Regions from separate parts of the Marinobacterium sp. xm-a-152 genome, predicted to be linked through region 2. Evidence: predicted binding sites of a transcription regulator. Region 2 holds the regulator's gene; the other holds the start of a gene.

Region 1 (15,874 bases), on a different contig from region 2:
AGTCAATATGGCGGAAGAGCCGATGCTCAAATGCCAGATGTAGAGGTGCCATCAGATTTCCATTTCGACACTGATGGTCAACCCGCTTCAGATGCAACTAAGCATTAAATTAAGGAGTGCTTTATGGCTAAGAAAGATAAAGAAGATACGCAATTTAGACGCATCATATCTGACCCCAAAGAGACTCCAATAGAGCAACGAGGGGGTCGGGTAGCTATTAATGCTGAGACGGGTGAACCCTTGGATGGCCCTATAGGCGATACGATTTTAACGAGTGAAGAGACTAAAGGTCCAATGGATACTCAGGTCAGTCTTGAGGGGCGTAATGAGGCTGGCATGTCCGATATTGCTTTTGATGGTACCTCCGGTTCAGACCATGTCTCAGATATCAATTTTTCAGGCTCAGCAGTGCAATCGGGTGAGCCAAGAATGTCTGATTTGCAGTTTGATGCAGATCCGGAGAGTGCTGTTACGGGTATCGCACTCGATGGTGATTTAGATTCTAGTGGTATCAACAGTCATCTCCATTTCCGTGAGGGAGGAGTCTCTGTTGGTGGTGGTAACTATTCGATCTCTCATTCTGAACAAGAGATATCACGTTTGAAATCAGAGATGCACGGTCTTGCTGATGAAGTGCGAAATACGGCGATGGAGGCCGCTAAAAATGCAGCCAAAATCGGAGCGCTTGGAGATGCTACTAAGTTGCCTGAAAAATTAGCAGAACGTTTGGGTAACGTGAAAGCGGGTACGAGTGAGATTAAAGCTGAGACGGAACGACTCAACGAGAAACGCAACGCGTTGAAATAGGTGATGGTATGAGTGAAGACGATAAAAAAGTAGCGGCTGAACAAGAGGCCATTGATCAGCAAGGTAATGAGGCTGAACTTCAAGAGACACCTATTGATACCTCGGAAGGATCAGAGACTGTTGCAGAGACAGTCTTTGATAGTGAAGTGTCAGTTGAAAATGAACAGGAGACACTTTCGCAAGACGATTCTGAATCAGAGGCTGTTGCAGTACTTGATGAAAAAGAGTCTGAGTCAGTATCTGAACATGAGACTGAAGAGATGTCACAGCAGAGCGATACCTTTAATGCTGCGGATACCGCAAGTACCGTAGAGGTACTGGCTGATCTGGTGATCGATTCTGCTGAGGCAGCTAACTCTGCTGCTCGCAATGCCAATGACTCATCTGAGTTAGTGATTGGTAGTGTTAGTGCGTTCAACGAAGCGATGGCCAAGGTACAAAAACGTCAATACATTATGTTTTGGGTGTTTATTGTCCTGATGGTGATTGGTGTTTCGGTCAGCGGAGTTTTAATGGAACGTTTTACCCAGAGTGCCATTCAAGCTGATGAGATTATGCTTACGGTGGGTAAACGGGTTGTACAGATGGACGCTGACATTAAGCGTGTCGAGAACCTTCGAAAAGCCTTGGATGAACTTAGCAAGATTAACGGGGAGTTGAATCAGCAGGTTGCCGAAGCTATAGGAACGATGAACGCGTTTGAGAAAGAGGCACAGAAGCGTGAAGAGTCAGGTATTGAACGCTCAGCTGAACAGATTGAGCGTATTGCTAAACGTATTGAGATTAAATTCGATCGTCTAGTCGAGCAGACGACATCTCTTGATCAACGTGTGAAGCTTAATGAGGTTCGCTTTGCTGAGGCAGCAGACGAGCTTGCTAGTCTGCGTGTTGCTATCAATGAGATGCGGGATACTGGTCTACTGAAAAAGCTCGATGCATTGATTCAGTTAGAACAGCAGCGTTACTACGATCAACAAAACCAGAAGGCTGCACCGGCAGATTCTAATGGTAGTGATGCGCTGCGTTATCCGAAAAAAGGGGATGAGCTTCTTCAAAGTGAAGGGGATTGTAAACCGGTACTCGGCTTCCCTTGTTAAAGGTTACTCCTAAGAGTTTGATTGGATGAGAGCACTCTTTAAGCTATTTGTTGCCCAGGCGTCACTACTGACAGTGATGCTGGGCATTTTTGTGCTTAGAGGTACTGAGCCTGGTCCACTAAATTATGATGATCCACTCATGTATCCAGTGAAGGTGGTACGTGATCAGAGTAGTGCTCTATACCAAACAGCCCAACAAAAGATTCTTGATACACCCCTTGGTCAAGAGTTGGCAAATTACCTCGCAAAAACCGATCAAGCGTTAGAGCCTTTGCTTATTCAAGTGAAGACGTACCTAGAAAATCTCGCTCAAGTGAATTCACAAGAGGTTGAACCTGCACCTACAGTAGTTATTGACACCGTAGTGCCTAAATCAGCTCAAGTTGTTACAAAGGTTGAATCTATTGAAGCAGGTCAAAGCGACCAATCTAAGAATCTAGATGTAGTATTGAGCAATTCTATACCCAGTAATATCGACACAAAGCTCGAAGAGACTCATGCAAAGGTAAGCGAAAAGACCAAAGAGAAGAACTATGAAAAGGCAAATGAGCAGAGCTATGAAATAGCAAATGAAAAGGCCAATAAAAAGCCCAATGAAAAAATTGTTGAAGAGGTTGTCCAATCAGAGCCATTAGAGCAACAAGCAGAACAAGCTGTTCAACAGTTAGAAAAACCACTCGTCACTCTCATTCAGGCTGCCCCAACGCCCATTTCCCCAAAAGTGGAGGAGACTACAGATTCAGTGAAGGTTCCAACAGAGCATAGTGTGCAGCCAACGCTATTCGGTTCGCCTATAAATGATACGACTGATCTGATTGAACGTGCCTTTACCTCAACAGTTGATAAAACCGATCTTGAAAAGGTGGAGCAGGTTGATGAGGTTGCCCGTATGGAAGATCTGTTTGGAGAGGATTTTGTACCTCAAAATGTGACTGCTACCATCGTTGTTGATACCGCTGAGCCAAAAGTAAACTCACAACCTAATCAAATCGTTGAGGCTGAAACACCTAAGCCAGAGTTGCTAACGGTAGAGAAGTCCAAGGAAGAGAAACCAAAAATAGTGCTTAAAAAATTAGAGCCTAATCTCGTATCAGAAAAGCGATCTTTGGCTGAAGTTTATGCTACTTCAATGAATCAGAAACAGATTGATGACGTGAAGCAAGAGCCTGAGCAGTTACTTGAGAAAGCTGGGCAAGTTGAGAAAGTTAAGAAGGTTGAACCGAAAGCAAAACAGCAATCTAAGATAGCAAAAGTGACTAACACCGACATTCAATCGGTGGTTAAGCCCCCAAAGCAACCAGCGCCTAAACCTGTTGTAAAAGCTGATCTAAAGCCTGTTAATCCAACTGTTGTTAAATTAAAACCTGCTAGAGCCTCCGATAATCAAACTGAGACTGTGGAAACTGCTAAAGCAAAACCTGAGTTGAAGAAGCTTATTAAAATTACCGATTCTGATGCAGGCCCGGTGACAAAATATGGGTTTAAAATTGATGAGCCCTCAATCGAGTTAGACTCCCAAATCGACATCCCTGATTCAGTTTTTACTATTGAACCTATCCCCACCTTTTAACCTATTTTTCGTTAGTCATTTACTAAGCGTTTAAGGGTATTTAATCCACGTATCTTTGCCATCATGCGGGAATTTTGTGCCCTTCTCATAGCTGAAAATATAGGCACGAATATCTTCAATATCCGGAATCCGTAACACTTTTCCCACTAATGGAAACTCCGGGTTGTTTCGAAAAAACGCCTGGCGGTTCTGATCAAATATAAGCTTGCGTACAATCTCCTGATTTAAAGGTGTATTGCCATAACTAGCTAATGCTACAGCTCTTAGGGTATCACCCTCTGCAAGTGTGTATTCAGACCCCGGAGTTAGTTTTCCGGGTGCTCGTTTCAGCATTCGCTCTGTCTGATCAAAGTCACTAAGTAATACAGAGAGCGCTTCACTTACATCTGGACGATCCGCAGCAAGCGTTAGACTACTGCATGTTAGTGCTAAGGAGGTAAGTAGAGCTGTTAGGGGTTTTACTTTCATTACTGTTCGCTCCATTAAAATGGGATAACCACTTTCTTGCCTGTGGCAGTGACGCTTAGGGAGCCTGGCTCAACCTTCAGAATGGCATGATTTTTTGAGACTTTTTCTACACTGTAGAGCCCAAAGTTCGCTTTGTTTATGTCGCTTAAATCGATTTTCAAACCACTCGTCTTATCAAGCAAAAGCAACTGTTGGCCAGCAGTAATGCCTAGCTCTTTACCCGCCGCCAACTTTACACGTCCATCTTTGCGTGGTGTCACAGTGAACGTTACCGGTTGGCAACTTATGCTCTGTTTTACGTTATCTCTTATAGAGGCAATCCATGACTCAACTTGATTTAAGTTGGCATCAGCTGAAAACGTTGGTGAGCTCAATGTCTCGGAATCGTTAAGCTTTACACTTAACCGGTATGTCTCATCACTTAAGGTTTTAGGTGCTGTAAGTTTGACAGGTAAAAGTCCTGCGGCATTAATCGAGTGGACGGTGTTCAGGGTGAAACTTGAACTGTTTTTCGTTCCGTTAGGTTGAGTTTCGATCGAGAGCTCGATCAACTGTTCATCCTGCACTTCTCGATGATTCAAGTAGGCTGCGTTGTAAGGGTTTTCACGATGATGTTTAAAGTAGTGTCGCTCTTTCACAACCAGTGTAGATTCTTGTTGAAGTGATCGCTTTAAACTCTCCAACGCATGGAGGAGTAGAGCTGGTGCATCAAAACTAGGTTGATAGTCACTTTCATAGTCACTGTGGTTTTTAATTGCGATACCTACAGTATGTTTTAAACCCTGGTTTGGAGTGCACTGCTGATCAAAGGTTGGTAGGCCAACGTTAGCTTGCGCTGTAACCTGATAAACACCGCCCAATAAACCTTCATGGATGATTTTAAGCGCCTTGAGTGGCACTTGGCTTGCGATGTAGGTTGAATCATGAAGCTGCTGATTTGTTCCCACCAATGTGCTGCTTAGCACTCTGTTAGGTTGGCTTAGGGTAAGTTGACGAAGACTATCAGCAATCGCTTCATATCGCGCAGCATCAATGGCTATCTGTGATTCAGTGTCACTGACGGTTGCAACTCCCTTAACTTGAATCGTCTGTGCAGAAGCCTGAACAGCAAAACTAGTAACGACCAGCCCAAGAAGAGAGGCTGTGATAAGTTTTTTAAGTTTGAACTGTTTAGGAGAGTACATAATAGCTTTCTGCTAGCTTATTGGGTGTAAAGGAAGCGCTGGCGAATAACTTCAACATCACTTTCATCAAGCTCGAGACGTGTTTCATAGCTATCACTTCCAACCGGCGTAATGCTCACAAGTCGTGCACCGAAGATAACTCCATCGACCTGAGCACGAATAGCATCGTGTGTTGTTACCATCTCTTCTAATGTCGTAGTGGCGTTAATGTTTTGGCCATAGACCTTTTCTGTCAAATTTCGGTAAGCATCTATTTTTGATGCACGTATAGCCATCAGTCGGCGTTGAGAAGGGTTATCTGAAAGCTGTGCGCTGATATTGGCGTAGCCACTGCTAATGATAACTCTCTTTTCATAAAGCGGCTGTTCCACACTAGTTACTTGCACTGGCACGATCTTGGTTGTGGTTTGCGCTTGATTCTGGGCGACTGTGGTGCAACCTACCATTGAAAGGGTAGCTAGCGTGATTAGTAGTGTTAGTTTCTTCACGATCGTCTCCAATTGACTCTTCAGTGCGCCACTCAGGGCGTATGTATACCCTCTATATCGGCCCCTTTTTAAATAACTTTAGCCTAATTTTATTTTCGCTTTTCACCGCGTTGGCACGCTCTTTGCTTTAGTAGATATGTGAGATAAATATTGAAGAAAAACGTCGGTTTTTGTGACGTGAAAAAAGTGGTTTTACTAGGTGTGCTTGGAATTTAAATCATTATATAACAATGAGTTAAGTAAATTATCTAGTAATTTTTTAGTTAATTTTAGAATTTAGAAGCCCAATTGGATTAGGTTTATATGGTCGAAGCACTGACGCTACAGCTGTCAAATATTTGGCGAAACTTCGCTGCCGTAGGCGGTGCGAGTTTGGCTATACCTTTGGTGCTGTTTTGTATCATCGTGATGATGGTGATTCCGCTTCCACCCTTTCTTCTTGATCTCTTCTTTACGGCAAATATTGCGCTCTCTTTGATCATCGTGATGATCTGTATTAGTGCGCTTCGCCCACTAGATTTCTCCTCTTTTCCAACGGTACTTCTATTTGCAACACTGCTTCGCCTTGCTCTTAACGTTGCATCAACGCGTGTTGTGTTAGTGGAGGGGCATACTGGTAGTGGTGCAGCTGGATCTGTGATTGAGGCTTTTGGTGAGTTCATCATCGCCGGAAACTACTTGATTGGTATTATCGTTTTCTCGATTCTGATGATTATTAACTTCGTGGTTGTCACTAAGGGTGCTGGCCGTGTTTCTGAAGTAACAGCACGCTTCACCTTGGATGCTATGCCAGGTAAACAGATGGCAATCGATGCCGATTTGAATGCTGGGATTTTGACGAAAGAGGAGGCGAAACTCCGTCGTGCTGAAGTTGCTGCTGAATCAGAGTTCTACGGCTCGATGGATGGTGCTAGTAAGTTCGTAAAGGGTGATGTTATCGCAGGTATCATCATTCTAGTGATCAATATAGTTGGTGGTTTAGTCATTGGTGTAGCCTTCCATGGAATGAGTCTAGCCGACGCTGCACAGACCTATGCACTGCTTACCATTGGTGATGGTCTAGTAGCGCAGATCCCGTCACTTCTCCTTGCTACTGCAACAGCAATCATCGTGACCCGCGTATCGGCTGATACAACGATGCACAGTCAGATGAAGACACAGATGGGTAACATGCAGCCCTTAGCTGTAACCTCGGGCATCTTGTTGATTATCGGTGTGATACCGGGAATGCCTAATCTGATGTTCCTATCAATGGCAGCGGTTGCAGGTGGTTTGGCTTATCTCTCCTACAAGCGCTCTAACAATGAGCTTGAGGAGTCTGATACCTCCGAATCTGAAGAGACACAAAGTACAGAGATTAGTGAACTCTCTTGGGATGACGTGCCTAAGGTTGATGTCATCGGCTTAGAGGTAGGTTACGCTTTGATTCCACTGATCGATAGAGAGCAGGGTGGCGACCTTATGCAGCGCATCAAAGGTGTCCGTAAGAAACTCTCTCATCAGTTAGGTTTTCTAGTACAGACCGTTCATATTCGGGACAATTTAGATTTAACACCGAACCAATACCGCATCAATATTAATGGTGTGACGCGTGGTCAAGCTGAGATAATGCCAGGACGTGAATTGGCCATTAACCCAGGTGTCACTCATGGAGCATTAAATGGTATTGAGACTCGCGATCCAGCCTTTGGACTTGAGGCTACATGGATTACGCCTGATCAAAAAGAGTATGCACAGACGTTGGGTTACACGGTCGTTGATGCATCAACAGCACTTGCGACGCATCTCAATAAAATTCTCCAAGAGAATGCCCGTGACCTAATTGGTCATGATGAAGCGCAACAGCTACTGGACCAGTTGGCTACTGTTGCACCTAAGCTGGTTGAGAGTCTAGTTCCTAAAAAGATCTCCCTTGGGGTATTCACTGCGGTGCTACAGAATCTTCTTGAAGAGGGTGTGCCCATTCGCAACATTAAAGGGATTGTTGAAGTACTTTCGCACTCAGCTGATAGCTCGCAAAATGCGGCGGAGCTTACCTCAGCAGTACGTCCTAGCCTAGGTCGGATGATCGTTCAGTCGCTTGCTGAGATAGGCCAAGACCTATCAGTCATGACACTGGCTCCAGACTTAGAACAACTTCTACATAATGTGCTTCAGCAAGGAATGGGCGGCGATAGCATTGAGCCCACCCTTGCAGAGCAACTGTTAACCAACCTCTACACCACCAGTGAACAGCTGGTAGAAGAGGGTATTCAACCAGTGCTAATCGTGTCGCCAAGTGTGCGACCTTGGTTAGCTAAATTTGTTAAACACCGCGTACCAGGTCTTGTTGTACTTGGCTTTAATGAGATTCCTGATGAACAGGGTATCCGCGTGGTTAGAACCATTGATCGTAAAGAAAGCGATCGATTAGAGAACTGAGTGATTGAGGCGAATCATGAATATTAAGCGTGTAATTGAAAAAGATACCCGTACGGCATTTGAAAAGATTAAACAATTGTACGGAGAGGACACGGCTATTCTCTCAAATAAGAAGGTAGGCAATCAGGTTGAGGTGGTTGTGGCTATTAATCTGAATGATGGCAGCTATTCACTGCAGCAAGATCCAGAGGCTGCAGTTGGTGAAGTCGTCTCTAAACCTCGCCCTGTGGTCCATGAAAAAGCTGATAGTGCGCCGACAGTTGAGTGGATGCAGGCACGTCGCTCAGCCGAAGAGCGCCAACCTAAACCCAATACCCTATCGGAAAAAGATAGTATTGATCAGGTACGTAAACTGCTCGAGAAAACTAGAGCTGAACAACCTAGTGATTCTTCTCATGTTGCTTCGCCTCAAGCAACTGAGCAACCATCTTTACAAAGCCTAGCGATGGAGATGAGCTTACTGCGCGATATGTTTCAATCTCATCTTGAAAAAGAGTCCGACGAGCGTCGCGCTTCTATGGGTGTTTTCGCGAAAGATATGTTGCGCACATTGGATGAGCAGGGGGTTATTAAACATCAGGTGGCCAAGCTACAGCGCTCGCTTACGAGTATTGCTGACGCTGAAGTATTTGATACCAGTGTGAATTGGTTCAAACAACGTCTGAGTACAGCCGATATCAACCCTGTAATGGATGGTGGGATTTTTGCCTTTGTTGGCCTATCAGGCGTTGGTAAAACGACAACAATCGCAAAAATTGCCTCACAAGCCGCACTCGTTCACGGCCGAGATAACGTAGCCCTCATTACTCAGGACCACAATCGAATCGGTTCACGTGAACAGATGAATCTTTTTGGCATGATGCTGGGTGTAGAGGTGATTAACTCTTCCAGTACACGCCAACTTAAAGAGTGTCTAAATTCAGTAGCCCATAAGAAACTGGTTTTGATCGACACAGCCGGTGTAGGGTTACGTTCAGATGGCTTATCTGTTTTGGCTGACTCCTTGATGGAAGCAAATGAACACCTTCAAGTGATTCTAACCTTGGCAGCCAACAACCAAACAGCCGTAAACCAGAAAAACTGCCAAGACTTGAAAGGTAAAGTATGCGGTACGATCATCACTAAACTCGATGAAACCCTCAGCTGCGGTGGTGTGGTTTCATCACTCATTGAATCGTCACATTCAGTCATTGGTGCTTCAGAGGGGGCTGAAATTCCTCGTTGTTACAATCCGATGAGCGGTCCAGAACTGGTAAACCATTGGTTTGAAATTCCAACATCAACCTTATCTGAAGAGTCTCTGTCTACAACTAGACATGAGTCAGTAGCTTAAATTTAGGTCGTTGATGATGAGCAGCTCGAAAAGTGTACAAGTCATCGCCCTTACCAGTGGTAAAGGTGGTGTCGGTAAAACCAATACGGCAGTCAATATGGCTCTGGCTTTACAGAAGGCAGGCAATCGCGTGCTTCTGCTTGATGCTGATCTTGGTTTAGCGAATGTTGATGTGATGATTGGTCTCTATGCGACTTACAACTTGTCACATGTACTCAGCGGTGAGAAGCGTATTAACGAGATACTGCTTGATGGCCCAGGCGGGATTCAGGTTGTGCCAGCCTCTTCAGGGGTTAAGAGTATGGCGGAATTGAATGAACAGCAGATGGGTTATCTCATTCAAGCCTTCAGTGAGCTCAATGAGGAGTATGACTATCTTATTATTGATACAGCAGCAGGCATCTCTTCTGGCGTGCTTTCATTCTTACAAGCAGCCCACCACGTCGTCGTTGTGGTGGTTGATGAACCAAGTTCCATTACGGATGCATATGCCATGATTAAACTTCTGAGACGTGACTATGACGTAAACAATATCTGGCTAGTTTCCAACTTGGTTGATAGTAGTGAGCAAGGTGAGAAGCTATTCAATAAGCTGAATGGTGTGGTTGAGCGCTTCTTGGGTGAAGGGATTAACTATCTATGTGCGGTTCCCCGAGATACACGCTTGAGTGAAGCAAACCAGCGTCAAAAAGCGGTGCTTGAGGTCTCGCCAAGCTCTAAATCGTCCAAAGCCTATCAGCGAGCTGCCGCTATGGTATCTCGATGGCCGAAACCAAATGCTGCTCGTGGGCAAATGGAATTTTTTGTTGAACGTTTAATTGAGAGAGCATCAGCCTAATGCGTGACTTATCCCTCTACAAAGAGAATGATCGAGTCCATGCTACCTCGGTATTAGAAGAGCATGCAGGCTTGGTAAAACAGGTCGCCCTGCATCTTATTTCACGTCTTCCATCCAGTATCGAACTGGACGACTTGATACAGGTTGGCATGATCGGTCTATTAGAAGCAGATCAAACGTTTGATGCCAGTAAAGGGACGCAGTTTGAAACCTTTGCTCGTTTTCGTATTCGAGGAGCAATGATTGATGAAGTGCGCCGCTCGAGTATTTTGCCACGCAGTGTCATGAGCAATATTCGAGAGGTTTCAATCGCGCGTGGTGAGCTTGAACAACGTCTTGGACGCGCTGCTTATGATACTGAACTGGCGGACTATATGGGACTGAGCTTAGATGAGTATCACGCCAATGCTAATAAAAATCACCAATACCAGACAGTCTCTTTGACGGAAGGTGAGGATGGTGCAGAGTCTGAGTTAAGATTTGATGGGTTGGGTATAACGGATCAAATAAGTGACAGTCAGTTTAGAGAGGCGTTAGCTGATGCTATTTCAGAACTGAATGAGCGTGAGCAGTTAATCTTTTCTCTCTACTACACTGAAGAGATGAATCTGAAAGAGATTGCGATGGTGCTGAATGTAACTGAATCTAGGGTCTGTCAGATTCAGCGTCAAGCGATTAAAAAGTTGCAGGAACTGCTGGTCGAACACATCAATTGATAATCGATTAACCTTTTTAATTACTTTTGAGTGGCTATGCCACTACAAACGCCAATGCCTTTAAGCATCTCATTTGCATCACTCTGCTGACTGTTAGAAAGTTTTCCAGCAGCATCTTTAACCTTTGAATTGACCGTTTTGATGACGCGACTGAGTCGCTTTGGGTCACCATCAGCTTCATTCATTTGTTGAATTATACTCGCGATCTGGTAGTAATCATTAAAGATTGCCTGATCTTTTGTAACTTCAACAATACATCGTTCTTGAAGAGAGCAGTAGATTTCTCCTATAGACTGTGTCTGTATTGCTAAGTCATTAAGAGATGATTGGATAGCCATTAACTCTTCCCGCTCACCTTTTAGATCAACTCTGTTACCCAATGAGACCGAGTAGTCTAGATAGCATTTAGAGAGTTTTGATAAACGATCAATACTGGGTTGAGTTGCAGTTAAGGTATGGCACGCTTTATCAGTTTCGATTTCGCTTCCAAAACCAATATTGCTTTGTTGACTGTTCTCCTGTTGAGGAGTGCCTTGTTGTGATTTCTCCATAATACCGGTACAGCCACTTACCAGTAGAGATAATATAGTTAATGTACCTAAAGCTGTTAAATTCATAGTTAACTCTAAGGTTTCCTTAACGGTGGTGTTACCCGCTATTTGTAATTGGCTTTAAGCTCATTAAACAAGATTTCAAACTCATTCAATAGGTTTTTTGCAGAGGCTAGTTCGCCCTGTTCGCAATGGTTCTCAATTAACCCCGCTAATTGGAAGAGATCATCCTGTTTGAACATGCCACAGTATCCTTTAACTTCATGTGTCGTTTTAGATGCTTGAGCTAAATCCTGCGCAGCAAGTGCTGAATTAATTTTGATGAGGGAGTCATCGGTACCCTCTAAAAATCGAGGGAAAAGCCTAATGAGTGACGGATCCATCTGCTCAGATCCATTGAGGCAGGGTTTAGGATTACCCTCTAACGCTTCGATAATTTCAGATACCAGGCGTTCTCGAGAGAAGGGCTTGGCTAGGAATCGATTAGCACCAGCGTCTAAACAAGCTAATCGTGATTCACGACGATTATCCGCTGTTTGAATGATGATAGGGGTAGAGGGTAGGTCGCTCTTCTCTTCCTGTGCACGGATTCTATTAATCAGTTCAAGACCACCCATTACTTCCATTTGAAGGTCCAGAAGTAAAAGATCTACTGATTCATGTTCAAGAACTGATAAGGTCTCCTGACCATTTGCAGTAAAAATCAATTGAAGGTTTGTACCCTCTACAAAGTCTCGTATCAACTGTTGGTTGAGAGGTGAATCCTCAGCGACCAGTATCTTTTTACCTGATAAGTCGGGAATTGATTCAACTGTATGGGTATCTGGATCTGGTTCAATCATCTTCTGTGGTTTTACAGACTCTGAATGCATTAGAGGCAGGTAAATAGTGAAGATACTGCCTACACCTACCACAGATTCAACATTTAAATCCCCGCCCATTTGATGAGCAAGTTTTTTACAGATAGATAGCCCCAAACCTGTACTAGAGAGCTGGTCCAGTTTTTGGTGTGGAGATTGGTAATATGGGTCAAAAATATGAAGAATCTGCTCTTTAGGGATCCCTTTTCCTGCATCTGTAACAGAGAACTCAACACCTTCATCCTTAGAGTAGACGCTAAGAGTCACTTCACCTGAATCGCTATACTTTATTGCATTGCTCACTAGGTTAAAAAGAATTTGGCGGAGACGTTGTTGATCGGCTAGCCAGGTTGATTTGGTCAAATTAGATGATGAAAGAGTGAGCGTAATACCTTTTGTTTTAGCTTGATCAGAGAAAACGTCTACAACATCTTGGACGACCTCTAATAGGTTCACCGGCCTAACCGAGAGAACGTTTTTATCCACATCGATTTTACTGAAATCGAGTACGTTATCGACAAGAGATGAGAGGTGTTTACTCGCAGAGTCTAGGGATTTGTAATAGTGCTCATTCTGTGGGTCTTGAAAACGTCCTCGTAGCAGTTCAATCATCCCTAAAATTACGTTTAACGGTGTTCGTATCTCATGACTTAGAGATGCAATAAATTGCCCGCGTGTATTCTTAGCTAGCTCAGCAGATTGCCGTGCAATTTCTAGTTTTACAGCCTGATCAGAAAGATTGTAGGTTAAATTGAATACATCATTTAGCGTGTTTGCCAGAATCTTAGTTGAGCGAATGGTCGAGATGAGAAACAAGCTGGCGCCAACAGCTATCAATGTTTGGAAAGTCTCACCGGAAAATGCAAAAAGTAATCCTGCTGGAACAAGCATTATGGCCACAGTAGATAGAGCAATATAGCGAATAGCACCAAAAACAGATATCGCTCCTGCGGCCATCCCCATTTGGAAAAAGAATACAGCTATTTGATCGGTTAACGCCAAATCGATTGCAATGATAGTAATGCCGATACTCCATACAGCAGCGCTAATGAGTACGCCAACTGCAAATGGAATTTCCCACTTTTCACGGTTGACACCTTGGGGGTTATTCTTGAAGTAGAGGGCGAAAATGATGCCGCGAAATATGATCGACGTAAAAACAGAAATTAACCAAATAACGACCGAGAGATGGTCTGCATTATCCCATATGATAGATGCCAGAATTGAGGCGCTTATAACCGTCATCAACAAAGCGCCGACTGATTGTCGATAGATTAGATCGACAATGTCACTTTTTACCTGTTTTTGAAGTTCTCTTTTCTGCTCGTCCATTGGCGTTTTTTTTAAATCGTATATACCAATTTTAGAGGTTAACCTTGAGCCAGACGTGTGGCAACTATTACAAATAATGAAACTAAAATTTATTTGATCTTGATGCTGTTTTTCAATACGTACTACTAGACATGATTCATGGTCATTATAATTTGAATATCAAGCTTAATTTGAATTTAAACATTAGATTACACTAATATATATCCACAACCCTTTCCAATGCACAGTTTTAAATTCAAATCATTTTGATACCAGTATCAAACTTAGTTTGAAATAACATAATTCTGCATCAGTGTCGCCAAAGTACTAACTTAAGTTCTATTTTCGACATTATGAACAAGTTAGGCCCAAAATAGACAATTTAAGATTACATTGCCAATGTAAGTTATTGTTTATTATAGGCTTAATGGTATTGGTTAAATTTTAACCAATTTTCTGCTTTTACCTTTTAATGACGCTTTAGTTCACCTTTGATGACTCTGTGCACAGGTTTATCCACAGATAATGTGAGCACACTTTGCTAGCCCCCATGGTTACTGGGGTGGTCGATTTTAGAGAATTAAAGGTTAAAAACGATCAGTCGATGTCAAGGATTTTGTGGGTCTGAATGCTCAATTTCCATTGAGGATTTTGCATACAATATTCGATACAACGTGCACGATTTTCAAGCGCGTTTTGGTCATCCAGGGGTTGGATGTAGAAGTGTTCGAAGCTTAGATTTTGGAACTGTTCTGGCTGTGCTCTGAGCTCTTTTTGCGGGTAGACCAGCTTCAACTCGTGGCCCTCTAAAAGAAGAATCTCGGAGCTCCCTTTGGGGCTGACACAGACCCAATCGATTCCGTTTGGAAGCGGTAGGGTGCCGTTGGTCTCAATGGCGATCTCAAACCCTTGGTTATGTAGAGCATCGATCAGATCGCTGTCCATCTGCAGGGCAGGCTCGCCCCCGGTGATGACGACAAAGGGTTGTCCTTGCTTAGGATCTGGCCAGAAGCTAGCGATCCTTTGTGCCAGGGCTTCGGCGGAGGTGAACTTGCCGCCGTTTTGACCATCCGTACCCACGAAATCGGTATCACAGAATTGGCAGACTGCAGCCACTCGATCGGCTTCACGACCACTCCAAAGATTACAACCGGTAAAGCGACAGAACACCGCAGGGCGTCCTGCGTGAAAGCCTTCGCCTTGTAGGGTGTAGAAGATCTCTTTTACGGAGTAGGTCTTTGCCAAAATTAAGCCTCTTCTGCCTCACCGCCCAGGGCTTCCAAAAGCTCAGGGAGTAGGCGGGTAAATTCAATGCCCAACAGGGCTAGATCAGCATCCAGTGCCAGTGCTTCGTCCTCTTGCTCGCGGTCGCTCTGTTGCTCTTGGTACTGATCCGTCATTTTAATCGAGTGCAGGGTTAGATCCGAGTGCATGACAAACTGCAGCTGATCGCGCCACACCAGTTCTAGGCGCTCTGCTAACATGCCGCCGCTAAGGTGCGCTTGGATCTCTTTGTCAGTCAGGTTTTGGCCTTTAATCTTGATCTGGCTGCTGGTCTCTAAAGGATCGGTAAACTCGGTGACAGCGCCCAGCTCAAGTGCACGGGGTAGATCACGGTTCTCTAGTAGCCAGTCGCTGAACACTTTGTTGGCCGGAAGCGCGGTCGAGGTCAGTTTTACCGATAGTGACCCTAGATCTTCACGCAGTGTGCTTAGCAGCTCTTCTGCGCGCTTAAAGCTGCTGCCCTCCACAATCAGTAGTTTATGGTGAGGCGCGATAAGAGCACGTGTGGTTTTACGGCGTGTAAATGCACGTGGCAATAACGTCAGGGTAATCTCGTCTTTAAGCTGCACCTTCTCTTTACGGTAGACCTTACGATCTTCAGTCGCCTCTATCTGCTCTACCTTCTCGTTGAGCTGATCTTTGATCACGCTCGAGGGTAGGATCTTCTCCTCTTCTCGCAGTGAGATAAGGTGAAAGCCGTGACTGGTCAGTACCGGTAGATCTATGACACCAGGCGCCACTTCACCCCAACCCACTGAACGTGGTTCAGCGCCTTTACAGGGTACGAAGGGTCTGGCTTCTAGCGCCTCCATCAGTGCGGCTTCATTAAATGAATCACTGGGAGAAAAACGGTACCAAATGGCGTTACGAAACCAGAGCATAAAACCTCTAAATGCGGATTAGGTGAAGGGGCGCTATTATGTTGCTCTGATAGAAGGGATGCAAG
Region 2 (15,874 bases):
CGATTGTTTGGAATACTCGATTTTAACAATCTATTTAAACGACTCCGCCTCGATTTTAGTGACCTTTATAAATCCGGTATCACCTTTGATAAGCTGGTCGGTAAGTACCATTTAGAGGATGGGGTTGCAAAGACTCAAGAGCCACTCATTATGAGAGGCGCTTCGGCCGATTTGACTGCAGAAGGCTCTTTAAATCTTATCAATAGAACAGTGGATAAACGGGTCGATGTGATTTTGCCACTGACAGGTAATTCACCACTGGCCGCAGTCCTACTTGGGGCCCCTCAGGTGGCAGGAGCCCTGTTTCTTATCGACAAGTTGATTGGTGATAAGATCAATGAAGCGACTAAACTGAGCTATTCAATGACAGGCCCTTGGCGAGAACCTGTGCTTGAAATCATTAATAAGAAATAACGTTAAGAATCGTCATCTAAGTCACGAAGGTACTGAAATATCTTTCTGAAGTTGGCCGGTGGCTTGTTCTCTTTGCGCTCTTTTTGAGCATTTCGAATCAAAGCTCGTAGATGCTGCATATCACAGTGTTCAAACTTCTCCATCACTTCAGAAAGCGCTGACTTGTCTCCGGCTATCAATCGTTCACGCAACTGCTCAAGTGCATGAAATTTTTGGTTATGAGCAGCGCTAGCTGAGTCGAATTGGTCAATGGCGACACGAATCGCATCGGCATCCTCTGTACGCATCAATTTGCCGATGTACTGAAGTTGACGTTTTTTCGCACCATGAGAGGTGATTCTTGTCATCTCTGCACAGGCCTCTGCTAGGCGTTCAGACATGGGGACTTTCGCTTGTTGATCAAGTCGTAACTCAGTGATGCGACCACCCAGTTTTTGAAGCTCTTCAGCTTCTCGTTTAACCTGGCTGCGGCTGACGAGTTCGATCTCTTGATCACTCTCTTTTGAAAAATCTTTACTGCTCATAATTAACCGTAGAAAAAGGTGGCTAGTCCGAGGAAGGCAAAAAAACCTACCACGTCTGTAATGGTGGTGAGTAATACACCCCCGGCTAGTGCTGGATCGATTCCCGCTTGCTTAAGGGTCAGTGGCAGAAGGCTGCCTGCCATAGCGCCCGCGACTAGATTGATCACGATGGCCATTGCGATCACTATACCGATGGTCATATCTTGGAACCAGAGGACAGCAATGGCGGCCACTACAACAGCCCAGAGTGACCCGTTGATGATGCTAACGATTAACTCACGGTTAAACAGCCAGCCAATATTGTGTCTTTCAATGTGTCCAAGTGCTTGGCCACGAATGACAAGAGTGAGGGTTTGACTGCCGGCGATACCACCCATTGAGGCGACGATTGGCATCAGTACTGCCAAGGCTACAACCTGATCGATGGTGGCTTCGAATAGGCCAATGACGGCCGAGGCCAAAAAAGCAGTAATAAGGTTAATTCCCAGCCAGACTGCACGACGGCGACTGGTTTTTAGTACCGGAGCAAAGGTGTCTTCATCCTCGTCCAGACCGGCCATGCTCATCAGTGAGTGATCGGCGTCTTCTCGAATGACGTCGACTACGTCATCGATGGTGATACGACCTAGAAGCTGTCGATCCTCATTGATAACAGGGGCCGAGATCAAGTCGCGCTGTTCGAAGATTCGAGCTACCTCTCGTTCAGGAAGATCGGCAGGGATTGCATGGTCATTCTCGGTCTTCATGATTTCACGAACCAGCATCTGTGGGTCTGAAATAAGAAGTCGAGTAATAGGAAGTACACCGATTAGTGCGTTGCGTTTGCGACTCACCACGAAAATACTGTCGGTACTGTCAGGTATCTCACTGTGTCGACGTAGATAACGAAGCGCCGTCTCAACCGTGATATCAGGTCGAATGGTTACCGTATCGGTATTCATCAGACCGCCGGCCGTATCATCGGGGTAGGAGAGTACCGCTTCAACCCGTTGGCGATTCTGCAAATCCATGTTTTGCAGCATCTCTTGCATGACCGTGTTAGGAAGTTGCTGAAGAATATCGGCTAAGTCATCGACATCGAGTGACTCTGTCATCGCCAAAATTTCTGCCGCGTCTAAATCGCTGACAATTTCAGCCTGAATATCTTCACCGAGGTGTTGTAGAACCTCACCCTCTATCTCTGGGTTGAGCAGGTTCCATACAATGCGACGTTCGCGAGGAGGGGTTTTCTCTAGAAGGTGAGCAACTTCCACAGGCCGCATGCCCTTGTTGAGCATGTAGCGAATCTGTTTGAGATTATCTGATTGAAGGGCTTCGCTTAACGTATCTAGAGCGATCGGTGCTTCGTCCGTACTCATGCAGCCCTCCTTTACGAGTAGGTTAGTCTCTACTCATCTTCGTCAAAACGGTTATTTATGATCTCAATCACGGCATCCATCGCGGCGGATTCATCAGCGCCATCCGTTTGTATGATTAGATCTGTTCCTTGGGATGCAGCCAACATCATAATGGCCATAATGCTTTTAGCATCGACTGTTTTGCCATCTTTTGTGATTTTGATGTCACAACCAAACTTACCTGTTACGCCAATAAGTTTAGCCGCTGCACGCGCGTGTAGTCCCAATTTGTTGATTATAGTAACGTTTTTTTCAATCATTGCGAAACTTATTCTGATAATTCTCGATGGCGTACTTGGATGTTATCCATTCTGTCAGCAAAGCGAGATGCAAGGCTCTCCGCAATGTATACAGAGCGATGTTGGCCGCCCGTGCAACCAATGCCAACAGTAACATAGCTTCGATTATTTGTTTTGAAATGGGGAATCCACTTCACAATGAACTGCTCTATGTCATTAATCATTTCATTCACTTCATCGGAAGCGTTGAGAAATTTTTTAACCGGTTCATCTTTCCCAGAGAGAGGGCGCAACTCTACAAACCAGTAGGGGTTAGGAAGCACCCTGACGTCAAAGCTGAAATCAACATCTAATGGAACGCCGTGCTTGAAGCCAAAGGATTCAAACTGCAAAGAGAGCGCTTGCTCTTTACGCTGTGCTACCCTCAATTTAATGGTGTCACGCAGTTCATAGAGTGAAAGCCGAGTGGTATCAACTCTCATGTCTGCAGAACTTGCGATGGGTTCAAGCAGATCTCGTTCTAAGGCTATTGCCTCTTCCAGTCCAATATCTTGGTTGCTCAGCGGGTGTTTTCTTCGAGTGGCGCTGTACCGTTTCAATAGGGTCGCTTCTGATGCGTCAAGATAAGTGATCTCGATGCCTATATCTTCTCTAGCCCTCAAGGATTCCATGATCTCTGGGAAGGCTTTTAGGTCGGTATGCTGGTTGCGGGCATCAATGCTCACAGCAATCAGGGGTGCGGTATTCTGGTCGTTAAGCATCTGCTCGACCAACGCTGGCAATAGCGTCGCTGGTAGGTTGTCTATGCAATAGAACCCAACATCTTCAAGTGCTTGCAAGGCGGTACTCTTCCCTGAACCACTGCGACCCGAGATAACAACGACTCTCATGATTAGACCTTTGATAGCTCAGTTGCTTTATTGAGTAGGGCCTCAGAATTCGTGCAGTCTCTAAGTGAATTAAGGGCTTCGGGCTTGCTGAACAGCTCGGCTAAACCAGCCAGTGTCTTAAGGTGCTCATCATTTCCATCATCGGGCACGATCAGTGCGCAGACAAGATCGACCGGCGCTGAATCGATTGAATCAAAATCGACACCGTCATCAAGTGTGATTAAGCAGGCGGATGCTGTTGAGCAACCTGGGATCCGACAGTGTGGTATACCCACGCCAGAACCTATTCCTGTACTGCCTAACCGTTCACGATTGAGAAGGCCTGTAAAAATTTCATCTTCTGTCACGCCATCAACTGAAGAGGCCAGCTTTTCGCTGGCCACTTGTAGAAGGCGTTTTTTACTGGCGACTGACTCCCGGCAGGCGGTTGTTTCAGTCGTCAGTAGGTCACCTAGTTGCATGTTGTCGTTCGTTTATTTGTGAGATTTCATTTTTTCTTTATGCTTGATGATTTGGCGATCAAGCTTATCCACTAAGCCATCAATCGCTGCATACATGTCATCATGCTCATCAGAAGCTACCACTTGGCCACCGGCTAAGTGAACATCAGCCTCGGCTTTTTTACCCTGCTTTTCGACACTGAGAGTAACTTGTACATTCTGAATGTTGTCGAAGTGACGTTCTAGCTTATCGAACTTGTTACGTACGTATTCACTTAGAGCTTCAGTCAGGTCCACGTGATGACCAGTAATATTTATCTGCATATGACTTCTCCTCGTCTTAGGCGGAGTGAAAAAATGAGGCCGCCCACCTCAATTAAACCAAACGCTTTCTCTCATTTGAAGGTGGAATGTTGAGAACTTCGCGATATTTAGCAATGGTTCGTCTTGCAACATTCACCCCCTCTTTATCTAGTAGTGTAGCAAGCTTACTGTCACTTAGTGGCTTGCGAGGGTCTTCTTCTGAAATTAATTTTTTAATGATTGCTCGAATCGCAGTTGATGATGCACCACTGCCGTCACTGGTAGCCACCTGACTCGAAAAGAAATATTTCAATTCAAAGACACCGCGCGGGGTGTGCATGTATTTTCGAGTTGTAACACGGGAGATGGTGGATTCATGTAGATCAACGGCTTCAGCAATGTCGTGAAGAATAAGAGGCTTCATCGCCTGTTCACCCTGTTCAAGAAAACCGATCTGTCTGGAAACGATCTCCGTTGAGACCTTTAAGAGGGTCTCGTTGCGGCTTTGTAAACTCTTTATGAACCAGCGTGCATCCTGGAGATGGTCTTTTAAAAATTGGTTCTCCGCGGAGTTGTCTGCACGTTTAATCATGCCTGAGTAGACATCATTGATACGTAACTCAGGAACTACGTCGTTATTTAAAGTGAGTGTCCACTCCCCAGCGCGTTTACGCACGATCACGTCCGGTACGATGTAATCAGTATCACCCAGATCTAAAGAGTCTCCTGGTGTTGGGTTAAGTGATTGAATCAACCTAACCACCTCTGACAGTTGCTCCTCTTTGAGCCTCATACGGCGCATCAAAGATTTAAAATCTCGACTGCCCAACAGGTTTAAATAGTCGGTCGCTAGGCGCAGTGACTCTGCGCGCCAAGGTGTCTCTATGGGTAGCTGTCTTAACTGGATTTTCAAACACTCTGCAAGATCACGGGCACCGACACCGGGTGGGTCAAACTGTTGAATGCGGTGAAGTACTGTCTCCACCTCATCCATTTCCACTTCAAAAAAGAGTTCAGGTAGTTCCTCTTGGCAGTTAAGAAGAATGTCCTGCAGATCGGTGATCAGATAGCCACGATCATCGATAGAGTCGATAATCATCTCAGCAATGTATCGATCAACATCGCTGAAATTAACCAGATTCAGTTGCCAGTTAAGGTGGTCTTGGATGGTTTCAACCGCAGCGTCATTATCACCTGGCATCCAATCATCATCACGATTGGAATTTGAAGAGCTTTGGTAAGTATCGTCCCATTGACTGTCGGTTGAAAGCTGTTCAGGGATGTCATCAGTAGACCAGCTATCTTCCGGCTGAGACGATTCGAACGTCTCTTCGATCTCTGAATTAGATTGGGTCTCATCTAAGGTTGATGACTCTTTTTGCTCAATGCTTTGAGAGTTCTCTTCACTCTGATCTTCTTCATCGGCTACCTCCAGTAGTGGGTTACTATCGAGTGCCTCTTGAATCTCTGTCTGTAGCTCTAAGGAGGAGAGTTGCAGCAATTTGATCGCTTGCTGCAATTGTGGGGTCATGGACAGGTTCTGTCCGACTTTGAGCTGTAAAGAGTGCTTCATTAAAATGATAATTACTTAAAAGTGTGAGAGTTACAAGCGAAAATCATTGCCCAGATAAGCCTCTTTAACGGCTTGATTCATCATGATCTGCTCAGGCTCACCCTCTGCAAGAATGTTACCCTCACTAACGATGTAAGCCCGTTCGCAAATGTCGAGAGTCTCTCTGACATTGTGATCGGTTATCAGGACGCCAATACCTCGATCTTTAAGGTGCCTGATGGTCTGTTTGATGTCGCTGACAGAGATGGGGTCTACACCAGCAAAAGGCTCGTCCAGTAGGATGAAGTCAGGGTCGTTTGCTAGGGCTCTTGCAATCTCAACTCGGCGTCTCTCACCCCCAGATAGGACCATCCCTTTGGACTCTTTGATGTGAGTGATATGGAACTCTTCTAGTAGAGATTGAGCTTTCTCGTGTTGTTGATCTTTGGTCAGGTCTTTTCTCTGCTCCAGTATGGCCATCAGGTTATCGTAGACACTCAGCTTTCTGAATACAGAGGCCTCTTGCGGAAGATAGCCTAAGCCGCGTTTTGCGCGCTCATGAATAGGCATTCTAGTGACGTCGTCGCCATTGAGACGAATGTTGCCTCGATCCGCTCTGACCAGACCTACAATCATATAGAAGCAGGTTGTCTTACCCGCACCGTTGGGCCCAAGCAATCCGATAATCTCACCAGGCTCAACAGTGACGGACACATCTTGAATAACAGAGCGTCCTTTGTAGCTTTTGGCTAGGTGAAGGGCTTCGAGTGAACTCATGGTTAATTATCTTTTTTAGGCTGAAGAACCATTTTGACACGCTGGCTTCCGCTCTCACTGCTAAAGGCTTTTACTTTAGAGTTCGCCATGTCGTAATTAATTTTGGCGCCAGTGAACTCGTCACCACCCTGAGTCACTCTGGCGTTCCCCGTAATTAACAGCAGTTGAGAGCTTACTGTGTAATCTAGAGTTGAGCCCGTTGCATAGGTAATCTCTTGGTCCAGTTGAGGGCGTTGTTCGAAGTAGGCTGGAGCACCTTTTGAGATAATCTGATTGATGGTGTCATCATTACCACGTAACAGATCGACGGTTTCACCTTTAAGCACCATTGATCCCTGGGTGATGATGACGTTGCCTGTGTATCGAGTGACTCCTTTGGCCTCATCAATATTAGCTGAGTCTGCCTCTACGTAGATGGGTTCGTCTCGATCGGTTGGCAGCGCTAAAGCTGATCCACTAAGAACAACTGTAAAGGCTAGAAATAGGTTACTGGTCAGTGCTCGAAGCGACATAGGCCCCCCTCACGGTTGAATGAAGATCTAAGGTGTTTAATTCCGTATTCAGTGTCATGCCAACCCCTTTGGTTGAACCCTGGTTGTTCAGAAATTCGACGGCTACATCACTGGTCGCCAGATTCTGTTCTGGAAAGTAGCTCAACTGCTCTGTGAAGAGTGCAGTGTCTTTCTCAGAATCTGGATTATGGTGAAGCTCTACACTGCCTTCAAGGTCTAGTTGACTGTTGTCGTCAGCAAAAAAGCCCAGATCAGCATTGATGGTGTGTTCAGTCGTGCCATCTTGGCGATAGCCTACTGAGAAAGGTGTTGTTAACTTCATCTGTTCTGAGTTAACTAAATGCTCTGCTCGCGGAGTGTGGGTGACAGAGCTTAGATTGCCCGCTTCAGACCAACGAGTAAGAGTGGCGTCTATTACAAAAAAATCAATTCTGTTCGGGTTCTCTTTTAGGAGTACGCCCTCTTCAATATCGCCTTGATTCAATAACAGTGTGAAGATCAAAAAAAGAGCAATCAACGTCGACGCAATGGCTAATCGAATTTTCGCTCTGAGATTAGTGATCACTTAAACCGCTCCAACGCGCCGTCTAAGGTTCCTTGGCAAGCCATAATCAATTCACACAACTCACGTGCAGCTCCGCGACCGCCTGATTGAGTCGTAATATGATCGGCGTTCTCTTTAACGAGCCAGTGACCATTCGGAACGGTGACGCCAAAGCGAACCGCTTTTATGGCCGATAAGTCAGGCAAGTCATCGCCGATGTAGGCCGTGTTTGAAGCGTTAAATCCGGTGTTTTTCCAAAGCTCTTGAAGTGCGGTTAATTTATCTTCTCGGCCTTGCTGTATGTAATTAATACCCAGTGACTCAGCGCGTTGGATGACTTGATTAGATTGTCTACCGGTAATGATGGCGGTTTTTACGCCGGATTCCGTTAACAGCTTTATGCCAAGGCCGTCCAGTATATTGAAGCTCTTAATCTCACTGCCATCGGCTAGGAAGCTAAGATTGCCCTCGGTCAGTATGCCATCAACATCCATCACCAGTAGTTTAATGGGTTTGATTAGTGCTATCTGTTCTTCTGTTGGATTGGGACGCATTAGATGACCCCTGCTTTTAACATATCATGCATGTTCAATGCCCCAGCAACTCTCCCTGTCTCATCTAAAGCAATGAGTGCATTAATTTTTTTATCTTGCATGATCTGTAAAGCTTCGGCGGCTAACATCTCAGGCGTCACCGTTGTGAAACTCTTTGTCATGACAGAGTCGATTGAGGCTTGATTCAGATTAACGCCCTGGTCAATGGCACGGCGGAGGTCCCCGTCGGTAAAAATGCCAAGAGGTTGGAGTTCTTCATCCACAACGGTTGTCATTCCCAGGCGTTTTTGGGTGATCTCCAAAAGCGCTTCTTGAATGGGAGTGCCTGGTGCAACTGAGGGAACTTCGTCTCCAGAGTGCATTAAATCACTCACTTTCAACAGCAGTCGACGACCCAGCGCACCGCCGGGGTGTGAAAAGGCAAAATCTTCTGCACTAAATCCTCTCGCCTCTAAAAGAGCCGTTGCGATCGCATCGCCAAGCACCAGTTGTGCGGTTGTACTGGAGGTGGGGGCAAGATTAAGTGGGCAAGCTTCGCGTTCGATAGGGGTCACAAGGCTGATATCAGCACTGGTTGCCAACGCTGAATGGGGTTTAGAGGTGATTGAAATGAGCGTAATCCCTTTGCGTTTAAGCAGAGGTAAAATAGTAACGACTTCGTTGGATTCACCTGAGTTGGATAGGGCAATGACAACATCTTCTTTCGTGAACATGCCCAGATCGCCATGACTCGCCTCGCCTGGGTGCACAAAAAACGCGGGTGTTCCGGTGCTTGCTAGAGTTGCTGCTATTTTGGTGCCAATGTGCCCTGATTTGCCCATGCCAGTCACGATGACACGTCCTTTGCAGTTCAAAAGAGAGTGACAAGCTTGGTTGAACGCCTCTCCAAGAGAGTCATTTAGGGCTTGTATAGCCTCTTGCTCAATCGAGATGGTCTGTTTGCCTGCGCTCACGTAATCGAATCGAGTGGTATTGGAGTCGGACAAGGGTCGAGATCCTTAAGTTCGCGTTAATACTGTTTAATTTACAGTATATTACTGTTTTTATAAGTGACTGTCCGGTAAAGAGTCTCGATATTTTTCTCTTAATCTAAAGGTCTGCTTGATAAGCTATGTTTTTAGACTAGAATTCTACCAATATTTTCTATTTATTCATCGATAGGCACTGATGGCTCAATTAAATGACACACATATCGAAGTGAGTAATCTCAGCTTTTGGCGTGGTGAACGAAAGATCTTTGATGATCTATCGTTAACCATTCCTCGCGGCAAGATCACAGCGATCATGGGGCCCTCAGGAACGGGAAAAACGACCCTTCTTAAATTGATTGGGGGACAGCTTAGGCCTGATCAGGGCTCAATTAAAGTCGACGGTGACAATGTTCACTCACTTTCACGTCGCCGTCTCTTCGAGTTACGGGCAAAAATGGGGATGCTGTTTCAAAGCGGTGCTCTATTTACGGATATGACAGTAGCTGAAAATGTCGCCTTTCCTTTGAGAGTTCATACAGATTTGCCTGAAAGCGTTATTCGAGATCTGGTTTTGATGAAGTTGAACGCTGTCGGCTTGCGAGGTGCCGGTGAACTAAAGCCAGCTGAGTTATCAGGCGGTATGGCAAGGCGAGCCGCATTGGCTAGGGCAATAGCCCTTGATCCGGATTTCTTGATGTATGACGAGCCCTTTGCAGGACAGGACCCTATTGCCATGGGCGTTCTAATTAATTTGATTTCTCGTTTGAACAGGGCGCTTGGTCATACATCCGTCATAGTTTCGCACGATATCCAAGAGACCTTGAGCATTGCAGACTACGTCTATCTTATCTCTGATGGTAAGGTGCTGGCTCAAGGTGCACCTGATCAACTCAATGGTTCTCAAGATCCGCGCGTTGAACAGTTCATGAAAGGTCGACCAGATGGCCCCGTTCCTTTCCATTACCCGGCGCCCTCTTTTGAAGGTCAGTTGTTTGGTGGCTCACAATGATTCAGTTCCTGCAACAATTGGGTGCTAAAACCCTTAATCGCGTGGCTGCAGTGGGTCGTGCAGGGCAGCTATTGAGTCAATCTCTGATTGCCAAGCCGGCTCCTATGATGATGTTGCCGCTGTTGGTTCGCCAGCTCTATTTTATTGGTGTGCTATCGCTGGTTATTATCATCGTTTCGGGTCTATTTATCGGAATGGTACTCGGTTTGCAGGGCTACACTATTCTGGTTGATTATGGTTCAGAACAGGCTGTTGGTCAGATGGTGGCGCTGTCACTGGTTCGTGAGTTGGCCCCTGTGGTTACAGCACTGCTATTTGCTGGACGAGCAGGTTCCGCAGTCACAGCTGAAATTGGTTTGATGAAGGCGACCGAGCAGTTAGCCAGTTACGAGATGATCGGTGTCGATCCTATGCGACGCATTATTGCTCCGCGTCTTTGGGCAGGATTTATCAGTATGCCATTACTGTCTATGATCTTTGCAATCGTGGGTATCTGGGGTGGATCTTTAGTCGCTGTTGACTGGCTAGGTATTTTTTCTGGGAGTTTCTGGGCCAATATGCAGGCTTCAGTCAGCTTCTCTGAAGATGTTTTAAATGGTGTAATCAAATCGTTGGTATTTGGTTTTGTAGTGATCTGGATAGCTGTTTTTCAGGGTAATGATTGTGTGCCAACGTCAGAAGGCATTTCGCAGGCGACCACCCGAACAGTTGTCTACTCTTCGCTGGCTATATTAGGGTTGGACTTTCTTCTAACCGCAATGATGTTTGGAGATTTTTAATGCGTATTCGTGCCCTCGAAATCAGTGTTGGCGCACTTATCCTCGCCGGTATGTTGGCTCTTGTCGCTCTGGCAATTAATGTCAGCGGTTTAAACCTCTCTCAGAAGGGGGGTGGCTACACCGTCTATGCTCGCTTTGACAATATTGGTGGTCTAACTGAGCGTGCAAAAGTCTCCATGAGTGGTGTTCAAATTGGTCAGGTTTCAGCTATTCGCATTGATCCTAAGCGTCTGATGGCCGAAGTGGAGTTGCAGATCTTTGATGATGTTGACTACCTCAGCATTGATAGCTCAGCGCAAATTCTAACGGCAGGTCTTTTAGGGGAGAAGTACATCGGTATTACCCCTGGATTTGAAGATGATCTGTTGGAACATGGTATGACTATTGAGGATACGCAGTCAGCATTAGTGCTTGAAGAGATTGTAGGTAAGTTTCTGTTTAATAAGGTGAGTGAGTAACATGTTAGGTCGTTTTATTTTTCTGACCGCGCTTTGGTTGGGGGTGTTATCTCCTGCACAGGCTAATTGGGACTCTGCCAGTCAGGTCATGGAGACAGCGACTGCGGATATGCTCGCCTTGGTTAATGATGAGCGCCTTCGACAGCCAGAGAATATTGATGAGTTGATGAGCGAGATCGATAAGCTGGTCGGTGAGTCGGTTGATTTTGAGTACATTGCGAAATCGATCATGGGTAAATATTACCGCCGCGCCAGTGACAGAGAGGTCGCTGATTTTTCGGTCGTTGTGAAAAGCACTCTGCTTAGGACTTATGCCAAAGCAGTCGTTGGTTTCAACTTCAAAGGGTTTGAAATCATTCCTCCAGTTGAGCAGAGCCCAGATCCCGATAAACAGATTGTTAATGTGAATGTCTCTGCGGAAGATGGAACTGTTTACTCGCTTCTTTACTACATGGTTTACAAAGATGACCGTTGGTTATTGGTCAATGTGGTTGTCGATGGAATTAATCTGAGAATCACCTTCCGTAACCAATTTGCTGGCTTGATGGAGCAGCATGGAAAAATTGCTAAAGTGATCGAGCAGTGGTCCGAAGCGATGTCTGATAAAGTGTCAGGTGCCTAATGGATCCGGTGTTTAAGATTCAAGGTGAGTTGACTCGTAACACCTACAACCAAGTTGTTGAACAGGTTTGCTCTGCTATTGCTGAAGGAGCAAGCGCGATCGATCTATCTAATGTAACGAAAGTCGATAGTTGTGCGGTTGCGTTGTGGGTAGAGATCAAACGAAATAACGCCAATATTCAGTGGGCTAATCTTCCAACTCAGATGGAGACCATTGCGGATCTAGTGGGCGTGGATATTCAATAATCTCTTGAGTTCGTTTCTAATGCATTTACAGGGTCTTGATAGATGATATCAAGGCCCTTTTTCGTTATCATACGCGGCTAAATTTAAGGATTATCTGGAGATTACTATGCACGCCGATGAAGTGAAGCAACTGGTTGAGAGTCAGCTTGAGGGTTGTACGGTCCATACGGCGGGCGAAGGCTGTGATTTCCAGGTAACGGTTGTTGGTGAAATGTTCTCCGGAATGAGTCCGGTTAAGAAGCAGCAAGCGGTATACGCTTGTTTGACTGATCAAATTGCATCAGGTGCTATCCATGCTGTTTCCATTAAAACGTTTACTCCAGATCAGTGGGAGTCACAGCAGTAATTAATCTGCTTAGGTAATCAGATGGATAAATTAATCATTGAAGGTGGCGCTCGTTTAGACGGCGAAGTGTGGATCTCTGGTGCAAAGAACTCTGCGCTACCGATTCTTGCTGCAACCTTAGTCGCCAGTGAGCCGGTCACTATATGCAATCTGCCGCATTTGCATGACATCACCACCATGCTTGAGCTGCTGCGTCGTATGGGCGTTGAGCTTACCGTGGGTGAGAAGATGAGTGTTGAGCTTGATCCCACTACGATCACCGAATTCACAGCACCTTATGAGTTGGTGAAAACTATGCGTGCTTCAATTCTCGTATTGGGCCCTCTGTTAGCGCGACATGGTCGTGCACAGGTTTCCCTGCCTGGTGGTTGTGCCATTGGTAGTCGTCCGGTCGATCTTCACCTGCGTGGATTGGAAGCGATGGGGGCTCAGATTGAAGTCATGGATGGCTACATTGATGCTCGTGTTGATGGCCGCTTAAAAGGGGCTACGGTCTTTTTTGATACTGTGACGGTAACCGGTACTGAAAACATCCTATCAGCTGCAGTTTTAGCTGAAGGTGAAACGATCATTGAAAACGCGGCACGTGAACCCGAAGTGGTCGATCTAGCCAACTGCCTTATCGCTATGGGCGCTAAAATTTCAGGTGCTGGTACAGATACGATTCGTGTTCAGGGTGTAGAGACTCTTAAAGGGTGTACTCACTCAGTTATGCCGGATCGCATTGAGACCGGTACTTACCTAGTCGCTGGCGCTATCACTTCTGGTCGAGTGCGTACCCGTAATACTCGCGGTGATATTCTTGAAGCGGTTTTGAAAAAGCTTGAAGAGGCTGGTGCCAAGATTACACAAGGTGATGACTGGATCGAGCTGGATATGGAGGGCCGCCGTCCGAAAGCGGTCAGTGTTACTACAGCTCCATACCCGGCGTTTCCGACCGATATGCAAGCTCAATTTGCAGCGCTTAACAGCATTGCTGATGGTGTGGGTCGCATCAAAGAGACTGTCTTTGAAAACCGCTTTATGCACATTCAAGAGATGATTCGTCTTGGAATGAAAGTAGTTATTGATGGTAATACCGCCACGATTGAAGGGGTCGAAAAACTTAAAGCGGCACCGGTTATGGCGACAGATCTACGAGCATCAGCAAGTCTTGTACTTACAGGGTTAGTTGCAGAAGGCGAGACTCCAGTGGAGCGCATCTACCACATTGACCGTGGATACGAGTGTATCGAAGAGAAGATGCAGTCCTTAGGCGCTAAAATTCGCCGTGTTCCTGCTTAATAATTGGATTAGTGATGAAAGAGCAATTAACCATAGCGTTGTCTAAAGGTCGAATTCTTGAAGAGACCCTACCGCTTTTTGCTGCAGCGGGCATAGAGCCGACTGAAGATATTTTTAAAAGCCGAAAGCTCATCTTTGATACTAATCACGAGAACATCAAGCTAGTGGTGATTCGTGCGACCGATGTTCCAACCTACGTTGAGTACGGTGGTGCTGACATGGGTGTTGCCGGGAAAGATGTTTTAATGGAGCACGGCGGGGCCGGACTCTACGAACCTTTAGATTTAGAGATCTCAACCTGCCAACTACGCGTAGCAGGAATGAAAGATGCTGAAGCGGTTGAAGGTCGCATGCGTGTCGCTACCAAGTTTGTCAACGTGACTCGTGAATACTTTGCCCGTCAAGGACGTCAGGTTGACATTATTAAGTTATACGGCGCGATGGAGTTGGCTCCTATCATGGGTTTGGCCGATCGTATTGTAGACATCGTCGATACCGGTAACACATTACGTGCCAATGGCTTAGAAGCGATGGATCACATAGCGGACATCAGCTCTCGTCTCGTAGTAGGGCAGCCCTCTATGAAGATGAAGTACGATCTGATTCAACCAATTCTTGATCAACTAACACAAGCGGTTATTGATAAACGTGGAAAGTAATATGACTTCTCAAGTTAAACGTCTAAAAAGTTCACAAGCCGATTTCGATCAGCAACTTGATGCGATGTTGGCTTGGGAGAGTGTCTCAGATAAAGCCGTCAATGAGCGTGTTGATGACATCATTGCGCAGGTTCGAGCTAGGGGTGATGAGGCGGTAGTTGAGTTAACCAATCGTTTTGATCGCACGTCTGTATCTGAGATCTCTCAGTTAGAGATGTCAAAAGCTCGTTTGCAGCAGGCACTTGAGGCTATTTCGCCAGAACAGCGTAATGCACTTGAAGTGGCTGCTGATCGTGTGCGTTCATACCACGAACGACAGCTCTCTCACTCTTGGCAGTACGAAGAGGCTGACGGCACGTTGTTAGGCCAGAAAGTAACCCCTATGGATCGCGTAGGTATCTACGTTCCTGGTGGTAAGGCGGCATACCCCTCTTCAGTTTTGATGAACGCAATGCCTGCGAAAGTAGCCGGTGTTGAAGAGATTATCATGGTTGTGCCGACACCGGATGGTGTTATCAATGAGATGGTTTTAGCCGCCGCAGCGATTGCTGGCGTCGATCGTGTCTTTACAATCGGTGGCGCACAAGCCGTTGCTGCTCTCGCTTATGGAACACAGACAGTGCCTCGAGTCGATAAAATAGTTGGTCCAGGTAACATCTATGTTGCTACAGCTAAGCGTGCGGTCTTTGGTGCTGTTGGTATCGATATGATTGCAGGACCTTCGGAAATTCTTGTGATTTGCGATGGCAAAACGGACCCAGATTGGGTTGCGATGGATCTCTTCTCTCAAGCGGAGCATGATGAAGACGCTCAGCCTATTTTGATCGCAACCGATGCCGCTTACATTGATCGTGTTGAACAGAGTATTGCCAAATTACTGCCTACTCTTGAGCGTGAGCAGATTATTTCAGCATCTTTAGCAGATCGTGCTCTATTGATTGAAGTTGCTGATTTGGATGAAGCGGCTGCACTCTCTAATAGAATTGCGCCAGAGCACCTTGAACTCTCTGTTGAAGACCCTGTCGCCTTGACTGAGAAGATTAAGCACGCTGGTGCCATCTTTATGGGTCGCTATACGGCAGAGGCTCTAGGTGATTATTGTGCGGGTCCGAACCACGTTCTGCCTACTTCAGGTACTGCGCGATTCAGTTCACCATTGGGAGTCTACGATTTCCAGAAACGCTCTTCACTGATCATGTTCTCTGCTGAGGGTGCATCAGAGATGGGCAAGGTTGCTTCTGTTCTAGCGCGAGGAGAGGGGCTAACAGCTCACGCTCGCTCTGCTGAGTACCGAATTAAGGACAACACTTAACTTAGTCTCCAAGCTGATGGTTATCGGCTTGGAGGTCTCTCAC

The links. The regulator sigma-54, encoded in region 2, starts transcription at its own class of promoters, with help from an activator protein. The targets are predictions, from matches to a motif close to TGGCACNNNNNTTGCTNT.
Region 1: a site for sigma-54 is predicted at 5,726-5,743, ahead of flhA (flagellar biosynthesis protein FlhA). Genes of this name have one in related genera too.

Annotation. Positions count from the first base shown of each region.
Region 1 covers NZ_WBYI01000001.1:80,586-96,459, forward strand. The annotation lists gene flhB (flagellar biosynthesis protein FlhB) at 1-108, shown strand, start outside; gene XMA152_RS00415 (hypothetical protein) at 124-807, shown strand; gene XMA152_RS00420 (hypothetical protein) at 816-1,904, shown strand; gene XMA152_RS00425 (hypothetical protein) at 1,930-3,474, shown strand; gene XMA152_RS00430 (FimV family protein) at 3,505-3,942, opposite strand; gene XMA152_RS00435 (hypothetical protein) at 3,957-5,126, opposite strand; gene XMA152_RS12675 (LPP20 family lipoprotein) at 5,144-5,614, opposite strand; gene flhA (flagellar biosynthesis protein FlhA) at 5,918-8,035, shown strand; gene flhF (flagellar biosynthesis protein FlhF) at 8,052-9,368, shown strand; gene XMA152_RS00455 (P-loop NTPase) at 9,385-10,206, shown strand; gene XMA152_RS00460 (RNA polymerase sigma factor FliA) at 10,206-10,922, shown strand; gene XMA152_RS00465 (hypothetical protein) at 10,943-11,539, opposite strand; gene XMA152_RS00470 (ATP-binding protein) at 11,578-13,665, opposite strand; gene queE (7-carboxy-7-deazaguanine synthase) at 14,242-14,892, opposite strand; gene XMA152_RS00480 (recombination-associated protein RdgC) at 14,892-15,809, opposite strand.
Region 2 covers NZ_WBYI01000007.1:59,566-75,439, reverse strand. The annotation lists gene XMA152_RS08330 (YhdP family protein) at 1-414, shown strand, start outside; gene yjgA (ribosome biogenesis factor YjgA) at 417-938, opposite strand; gene mgtE (magnesium transporter) at 941-2,296, opposite strand; gene XMA152_RS08315 (HPr family phosphocarrier protein) at 2,326-2,595, opposite strand; gene rapZ (RNase adapter RapZ) at 2,604-3,464, opposite strand; gene XMA152_RS08305 (PTS sugar transporter subunit IIA) at 3,467-3,925, opposite strand; gene hpf (ribosome hibernation-promoting factor, HPF/YfiA family) at 3,938-4,228, opposite strand; gene XMA152_RS08295 (RNA polymerase factor sigma-54) at 4,281-5,780, opposite strand; gene lptB (LPS export ABC transporter ATP-binding protein) at 5,811-6,536, opposite strand; gene lptA (lipopolysaccharide transport periplasmic protein LptA) at 6,539-7,048, opposite strand; gene lptC (LPS export ABC transporter periplasmic protein LptC) at 7,023-7,613, opposite strand; gene XMA152_RS08275 (HAD family hydrolase) at 7,610-8,146, opposite strand; gene XMA152_RS08270 (KpsF/GutQ family sugar-phosphate isomerase) at 8,146-9,132, opposite strand; gene XMA152_RS08265 (ATP-binding cassette domain-containing protein) at 9,314-10,126, shown strand; gene mlaE (lipid asymmetry maintenance ABC transporter permease subunit MlaE) at 10,123-10,905, shown strand; gene mlaD (outer membrane lipid asymmetry maintenance protein MlaD) at 10,905-11,363, shown strand; gene XMA152_RS08250 (phospholipid-binding protein MlaC) at 11,365-11,985, shown strand; gene XMA152_RS08245 (lipid asymmetry maintenance protein MlaB) at 11,985-12,230, shown strand; gene XMA152_RS08240 (BolA family protein) at 12,337-12,576, shown strand; gene murA (UDP-N-acetylglucosamine 1-carboxyvinyltransferase) at 12,598-13,860, shown strand; gene hisG (ATP phosphoribosyltransferase) at 13,875-14,519, shown strand; gene hisD (histidinol dehydrogenase) at 14,521-15,831, shown strand; gene XMA152_RS08220 (S1C family serine protease) at 15,852-15,874, opposite strand, start outside.